DNA from 2 places in the Bacillus sp. GW823-FHT06B01 genome. Region 2 is predicted to be linked to the other one. Evidence: a T-box and tRNA genes for the amino acid it is inferred to sense, from the RefSeq annotation. Region 2 holds a T-box; the other holds one or more tRNA genes.

Region 1 (3,886 bases), 350 kb from region 2:
CGTATGTAACGTTGAATATAACTAAAAATACGACAGCATATAAAATAATGCCTCCAAGTAAAATTGCTTTTTTCCGCCACTCTTTCTTTAACATACGAGTGACTAAGTAGTAACATACAAATGATACAGCAGAATTTACTAAGCTATATTTTCCTAAGGCGAGTTCACTATCCGTCGCTAAATACACGTACACGGAAATCACAAAAATAAACGTTCCCTCTCTCAACCCTTGGAAAAAATGAGCACGTGTAATTCTTCCCCAATTTTTATCAATCTGCCGCTCTTTCAATACTTGTACAATTTCATACCGTCCTTCACATTCTCTCTTAGATACAAAAAAGCTTAAAATAACAGCAATTGCAAATAACACTAACGAAAGAAAGAATATGACCGTATAGCCACTCCATTTTTCCATACGTGAAATTGTGTATCCAGCTGCTATCGGTCCAATCATGCCAGAGAAGGATGTAAGAAGTCCAAGAAACCCATTAAAGAAATCTCTTGTTTCTGGTTCTGTAATCTCAAATGTTAATAAGTTAAACGCGAGCCAGTAAAAACCATATCCGACTCCTAAAAGAGCCCCCATTAATAAAATATAGTGAGAAGCGCTTTTTCCCGCTACTAAAACAACGATAAAAAAAATAGCTAACGTGCCTACGCCTATTCGTAACAAGATTGAGCGATCAATACGCTTCGCTAATTTCCCACCTATAAGAAATGTGAGAGGCTGCAATACAACGCTGGCCAAATTATACAAGCCAAGATTCACATAATTTTGTGTTTGTTTCCATAAATAAATGTTAACAAACGTATTCGATAAAGAAATTGCGAGCGTGTATAAACCTCCAATAAGGAGCAACAACACTAAATCCCGATTCACTTCAACGTCACCAATTATATGTTTCCACTTCATACACAACTCTCCTTTACTTCATGTTCTAGTCTTCCAAAGACAAGCCCAATTATGTAAAAGGAAAGCATAGAAAAAGCTAGGAGCATTCTCCTAGCTTTTTCTATCGTTATTACAATTATTTTGCTTCTTGGTAACGTTTTTCAGCAGCGTTCCAATCTACAACGTTCCAGAATGCACCGATGTAGTCAGGACGACGGTTTTGATAATTTAGGTAGTAAGCATGTTCCCAAACATCTAAACCTACAACTGGAGTTTTACCTTCAGTTAGAGGAGAATCTTGGTTTGGCGTGCTTGTTACTTCTAACTCACCATTGTTTACTACTAACCAAGCCCAACCAGAACCGAAACGAGTTGCGCCAGCTTTTGCGAATTCTTCTTTGAATGCATCGAAGCTACCGAATTTCGCTTCAATTGCAGTTGCAAGTTCGCCTACTGGTTGTCCGCCGCCGTTTGGAGATAAGATTGTCCAGAAGAATGTATGGTTAGCATGTCCGCCACCATTGTTACGTACTGCTGTACGGATTGCTTCTGGTACTTCGTTTAAGTTTGCAACTAATTCTTCTACGCTTTTGTCAGCTAATTCTGCATGACCTTCTAAAGCAGCGTTTAAGTTTGTAATGTAAGTGTTATGATGTTTTGTATGATGGATGTTCATTGTTTCTTTGTCAAAGTGAGGCTCTAAAGCATCATACGCATAAGGTAAATTTGGTAATTCGTGTTTTGCCATTGTTATATTCCTCCCAGTTTATGTATTGCCACTTAAGTGACATACAACTTCATTCTACCCTAATTGCCATAGGGTGCAAACAAATAAATCACATTGTCTTGCTATCATTAACGTAGCAAAAATCCCACTTCTTTTCAATTAAAATGCTCATATATTCCGTAAAAAAAGCTCCCTTCTACAAGGAAGCTTCCCACTGACATAATAAACATGCGAAATGGATATGGACCCTGTAGGACTCGAACCTACGACCGGACGGTTATGAGCCGTCTGCTCTAACCAGCTGAGCTAAGGGTCCACAATTATGTATGTAACAACATATCAAATAAAGGAATTCCTATCGGATATATCCTTTAAGAAATGTAAGATAAATTTACCATATGACAAAGAAAAGTGTCAATTGTATTTTTCTCATATAAAAGAAGAAAATTAATAAAAAGAAATTTAGTTATCTCCACTATATGTAAATATAATATATCTTGAGATTCTCTAGATTCCTACGTTACAATGATTTTATACATACATAAAGGAAGTGAATCTATGTCCATATTTACCCAATTAGCAAAAAGCGTATATTCGCCTAAAGATATGGCGCTATTCCGTTTTCAAAAAATCGGAAAAACCATTTTGTATATTATGCTACTTTGTCTAATCACTACTATTCCAAGAACATTCTTTTACGGCAGCTTTATCCAAGATAGTGTCAGCATGGTAAATCAAGCAATTGAAAAAGATTTACCTGATTTTAAAATCGAAAACGGTGAACTAAAAGCAGATATTGAACAACCTATTCTAAAGGAAGAGGGAGATGCTCTTTTCGTATTTGACCCCAATACAACAGATATAGAAACATATCAAAACAAAACTGGTTTATTTATTTTAAAAGATAAAGTAGTTTCTATAGGAAATGGTCAAACACAAACATACTCCTATAATGATTTATTAGGGACATCTCTTGAGAAGAAAGATTTGCAAGATTTCATTTCTGTATTCGATAGTATTTATCCAATTTTACTAGCCGTTATTGGAGTGTTAGTGTACCTATTCCAATTGTTTATTACTTTCTTAGGAATTACTTTACTTGCGTTTATAGGTTCTGCTATGAGTGGTCAACGTAAATTATCTTATAAGCAAATATGGACGTTAACTGCATACAGCTACACAATCCCAACAATCTTCTTTATGATTATGGATCTATTCAAAATTGTTGTACCTGGTTCAACATTCATTTATATCGCAGTTGTTTTAATTGTTCTTTACTTAACGATTAAAGAAGTTCCAAAACCGAAAGAAAAATAAGAACGAAAAAAAAATGCCTAAATAGGCATTTTTTTTTTGGACAAGCATATATTCCTAGCAAAGGAGTGAAGAATATGAAAAGATTAGGTATATTCTTATTCGTGCTTGTTCTTGGTTATATATTTTATTACGATATAAAAATCGGCACTTTACCGATGTTAAGTTCATATAAAAAAACAACCGCTGCCCAAACGATAAAGCAAAAAAATACAGATACAAAACAAAAGAAAGAGAACAAAGCAGAAAAAGAAACAGATGTAACTTATAAAACAATCGAAGTCAAAACAGGTGAGACAGTTCTTTCTATTACCGAACAAATTAATAAGAAAAAAATCCCTTCCATTGAAAAGGTAATTGATGACTTTAAACAACTAAACAAAAGTACATCTGCTACAAAAATACAAATTGGAAAGTCTTATAAATTCCCGTTATATCAATGAGCAATCACTTAATCCTTGTCAATTACATAAAGGCGCTGATACAATAGTAAAAGTGAAACCGAGCACTTCGGTTTCTATAGCCCTGTATCACGTATACTTTCATTGATATGAGGGACTAAATAAGAAACTTCTTTTATAAGGAGAGCGATCTATTCGTGAATGAAATGACTCATCGTACAAAAACACGTCCAGTTAAAGTCGGTAATTTAACAATTGGCGGTAATAATGAATTAATTATACAAAGTATGACAACAACAAAAACACATGATGTTGAAGCAACAGTTGCTGAAATTAAACGTTTAGAAGAAGCTGGCTGTCAAGTCGTCCGTGTTGCTGTTCCAGACGAACGCGCAGCAAATGCTATTGCTGATATTAAAAAACAAATCAACATTCCACTTGTTGCTGATATTCATTTTGATTATCGTCTTGCTTTAAAAGCAATTGAAGGTGGCATTGATAAAGTACGTATCAATCCAGGTAACATTGGTCGTCGCCATAAAGTAGAAGCTG
Region 2 (3,886 bases):
TATGAGTTGGTCAAAAGTAAAATACTTCTTTTTTGATACACCGGAAGAAAAAGAAGCAGCTCAATATAGTTATGAAAAGGAGCAAACAGACATGAAGAAGCAGCAAGATCCACCAGAACAACAAGATGTTGCGTTTCCAAAAGCGCAACCGAAACAAAATGTTGTGAGCATTGAAACGGCAAAGCAATCTTCAAAAGTTGTTTTATTAGAACCACGCACATATTCGGAAGCACAAGGGATTTCGGACCATTTAAAAGGTAGACGAGCTGTTGTGATTAATTTACAACGAATGTCTACTGATCAAGCTGTACGTATCGTTGACTTTTTAAGTGGTACTGTATACGCTATAGGCGGGGACATTCAAAAAATAGGACCGAAAACATTTATGTGTACCCCTGAAAATGTAGATATTGTTGGTGCAATTTCAGAGTTATTCGGTGAAGAAGAAGACACAAATATAAAGAGGTGGTAATACGCCATGGTAACAGTTTTAAACGTTTTAATTACTGCTATCGAGATCTACTCGTGGGCACTTATTATTTACATTCTTCTATCATGGTTCCCTGGTGCAAAGGAATCAACTTTTGGAGAAATTCTTGCGCGTATTTGTGAACCGTATTTAGAACCATTTCGCAGATTTATTCCGCCGCTTGGTATGATTGATATCTCTCCACTCGTTGCGATTTTCACGTTAAAGCTTGCTACGAATGGTTTAATAAGTATATTCAACTATTTCTTATAGTAAGAGGTTAAATACATGAGCATCTATGAACATTTCAGACCCGATGAAGAGGTCTTTGTGGATAAGGTGTTAGAGTGGAAGCGAGCAGCGGAGTACCATCAAGTGAAGTTAACAGACTTCCTTGATCCAAGACAACAACAAATTGTCACTATGGTAATAGGACAAGGGGATGTTGCTGTACAGTTTGATGGTGCAACGCCTCATGCAGAGCGTAAGAGAGCACTCATTTATCCGGACTATCTAGTAGTGAATGAAGAGGAATTTCAAGTAGAAGTATTGGAAATTGACTATCCTTCCAAGTTTTATACGCTAGAACATAGGCAAATATTAGGTACATTTATGTCTCTTGGTTTAACGAGAGAAAAATGTGGTGATATTTTGCTTCAAGAAGATCGTGCCCAAATTGTAGTCGCGAAAGAAGTTGTATCTTATATTGAGATGAACTTACAATCTATAGGGAAAGTGAAAGTCTCCTTATCACCAGTACAAGGAGAAAAAATTCTACAGATGCAAGAAACGTGGGGAGAGAAATCTGGAACGGTTTCTTCACTTCGTTTAGATGTTATGTTAGCTGAAATGTTACATATATCCAGACAAAAAGTACAACCTTTCATAAAAAATGGTTTAGTAAAAGTTAATTGGAAAACAGTGGAGCAAACTTCTTATGAATGTTATCCAGGAGATGTTTTTTCAGTGAGAGGATATGGACGAAGTAAATTGTTTTCTGTAGAAGGTAGAACAAAGCGCGACAAATGGAGAATTTTGTATGGTATACTAAAATGATTGGTTTTTTAGAAGGAAATCCTCCTATTTTGTCGAAGAAAAGATATAATTGAAATAGGAAATTTAGATAACTACTTGGAGGTGGCGTTGTGCCGTTAACACCATTAGATATTCATAACAAAGAATTTGGTCGCGGATTCCGTGGCTATGATGAAGATCAAGTAAATGAGTTTCTTGATCAAATTATCAAAGATTATGAATTAGTCATTCGTGAGAAAAAAGCTTTAGAAGAAAAAGTTGCGCAATTAGAAGGGAAGTTAGATCATTTCTCTAATATTGAAGATACGTTAAACAAATCTATCATCGTTGCACAAGAAGCAGCGGAAGAAGTAAAACGTAATGCGCAAAAAGAAGCAAAATTAATCGTACGTGAAGCTGAAAAGAATGCAGATCGTATTATTAACGAAGCGTTAGTAAAATCAAGAAAAGTTGCCTTTGATATTGAAGAGCTAAAGAAACAAGCGAAAGTATTCCGCACTCGTTTCCGTATGTTATTAGAAACACAGCTTGAAATGTTAAACAACGATGATTGGGATAAACTAATTGAGTTAGAAGACGAAGTAGATGAACTGTTGAAAAAAGAAGAAACAGTGTAAGCTTGACGTTTTTCTCATTATTACATATAATTTTAAACAACATATTTATTAAGAAAAACGAAGATAGGGATAAGTACCTTTTTCATACCTTATATAGCGAACTGAGGATGGTGTAAGCTCAGGATAAGGAGATAATGGGAATATCACCCTGGAGTTCCGCGCTGAACAAATAGAGTAAGCGTAGGCGTATATTCGCGTTAAGAATATAAAGAGGATTGTATACATACGTATAGGATCTACTAGGGTGGTACCGCGGGAGACTTTCTCGTCCCTTTTGGGGATGAGAAAGTCTCTTTTTTATTCCGTTTTTTAAGTGTTTCTTTTATACATGTAAGGAGGAATTGAGCATGGAGTACAAAAATACATTACTAATGCCAAAAACAGAGTTCCCAATGCGTGGGAATTTACCAAAACGTGAGCCTGCAATGCAAGAACAGTGGGCTGAAATGAATATTTATGAAAAGGTACAAGAACATACGAAAGGTCGTCCTTTATTTGTACTGCATGATGGACCTCCATATGCGAATGGTGACATTCATATGGGACATGCATTAAATAAAGTGTTAAAAGACTTTATTGTTCGTTATAAATCAATGACTGGTTACTGCGCACCATATGTACCGGGTTGGGATACACACGGTTTACCAATTGAGCAAGCTTTAACAAATAAAGGTGTAAAGCGTAAAGAAATGACAGTTGCTGAGTTCCGTAAGTTATGTGCAGAGTATGCATATGAACAAGTAGAACGTCAACGTGAACAATTTAAGCGTTTAGGTGTACGTGCAGATTGGGATAACCCATATATTACTTTAGAGCCGGCTTATGAAGCGCAACAAATTAAAGTGTTCGGTGATATGGCGAAAAAAGGTTATATCTATAAAGGGCAGAAACCAGTTTACTGGTCTCCAACGAGTGAATCAGCTTTAGCAGAAGCTGAAATTGAATACCAAGATAAAAAATCAGCATCTATTTACGTAGCATTCCCTGTAAAAGACGGAAAGAACGTATTAGAAGGTGATGAGAAATTCATTATCTGGACAACAACACCTTGGACGTTACCTGCAAACTTAGGTATTTCTGTTCACCCAGAACTTGAATACGCTATTGTAAAAGTAAATGATGAAAAATATATTATTGCTTCTGAACTATTTGAGACAGTTGCAAAAACGTTAGAGTGGGAAAATGCTGAAGTTGTGAAAACGGTAAAAGGTAGCGAACTTGAGTATACAGTTGCAAAACATCCATTCTACGATCGTGATTCATTAGTTATGCTAGGAGATCACGTAACAACAGATGCAGGTACAGGTTGTGTTCATACAGCACCAGGACACGGGGAAGATGACTTCGTTGTTGGTAAAAAGTATGGATTAGAAGTACTTTGCCCAGTTGATGATAAAGGTGTATTAACAAATGAAGCACCTGGATTTGAAGGCTTATTCTATGATAAAGCTAACAAGCCAATTACAGAAAAATTAGAAGAAGTAGGCGCGTTACTGAAGCTAGCATTCATTACGCATTCATACCCACATGATTGGAGAACGAAAAAACCAATTATTTTCCGTGCGACAGCACAGTGGTTTGCATCTATTGAAGCGTTCCGTAAAGAATTATTGGAAGCTGTTGCGGAAACAAAATGGGTACCAGCATGGGGAGAAACTCGTCTTCATAATATGGTTCGTGACCGTGGTGACTGGTGTATTTCTCGTCAGCGTGCATGGGGTGTGCCAATCCCTGTATTCTATGCAGAGAATGGTGATCCAATTAT

Evidence for each region. The T-box of region 2 lies ahead of ileS2 (isoleucine--tRNA ligase). A T-box ahead of a tRNA ligase gene usually reads a tRNA of that ligase, here a tRNA-Ile.
Region 1: it has a tRNA-Ile gene. The T-box ahead of ileS2 (isoleucine--tRNA ligase) is inferred to sense a tRNA for this amino acid. The anticodon was not compared.

Annotation. Positions count from the first base shown of each region.
Region 1 covers NZ_JBXAHR010000002.1:574,011-577,896, reverse strand. Annotated here, with positions in the region: gene AC1Q8N_RS10015 (MFS transporter) at 1-913, opposite strand, end outside; gene sodA (superoxide dismutase [Mn]) at 1,029-1,640, opposite strand; tRNA gene AC1Q8N_RS10005 (tRNA-Ile) at 1,862-1,935, opposite strand; gene AC1Q8N_RS10000 (DUF1189 domain-containing protein) at 2,178-2,936, shown strand; gene AC1Q8N_RS09995 (hypothetical protein) at 3,011-3,376, shown strand; gene ispG (flavodoxin-dependent (E)-4-hydroxy-3-methylbut-2-enyl-diphosphate synthase) at 3,541-3,886, shown strand, end outside.
Region 2 covers NZ_JBXAHR010000002.1:921,556-925,441, forward strand. Annotated here, with positions in the region: gene AC1Q8N_RS11965 (cell division protein SepF) at 2-472, shown strand; gene AC1Q8N_RS11970 (YggT family protein) at 479-742, shown strand; gene AC1Q8N_RS11975 (YlmH family RNA-binding protein) at 758-1,525, shown strand; gene divIVA (septum site-determining protein DivIVA) at 1,615-2,121, shown strand; T-box leader at 2,173-2,397, shown strand; gene ileS2 (isoleucine--tRNA ligase) at 2,469-3,886, shown strand, end outside.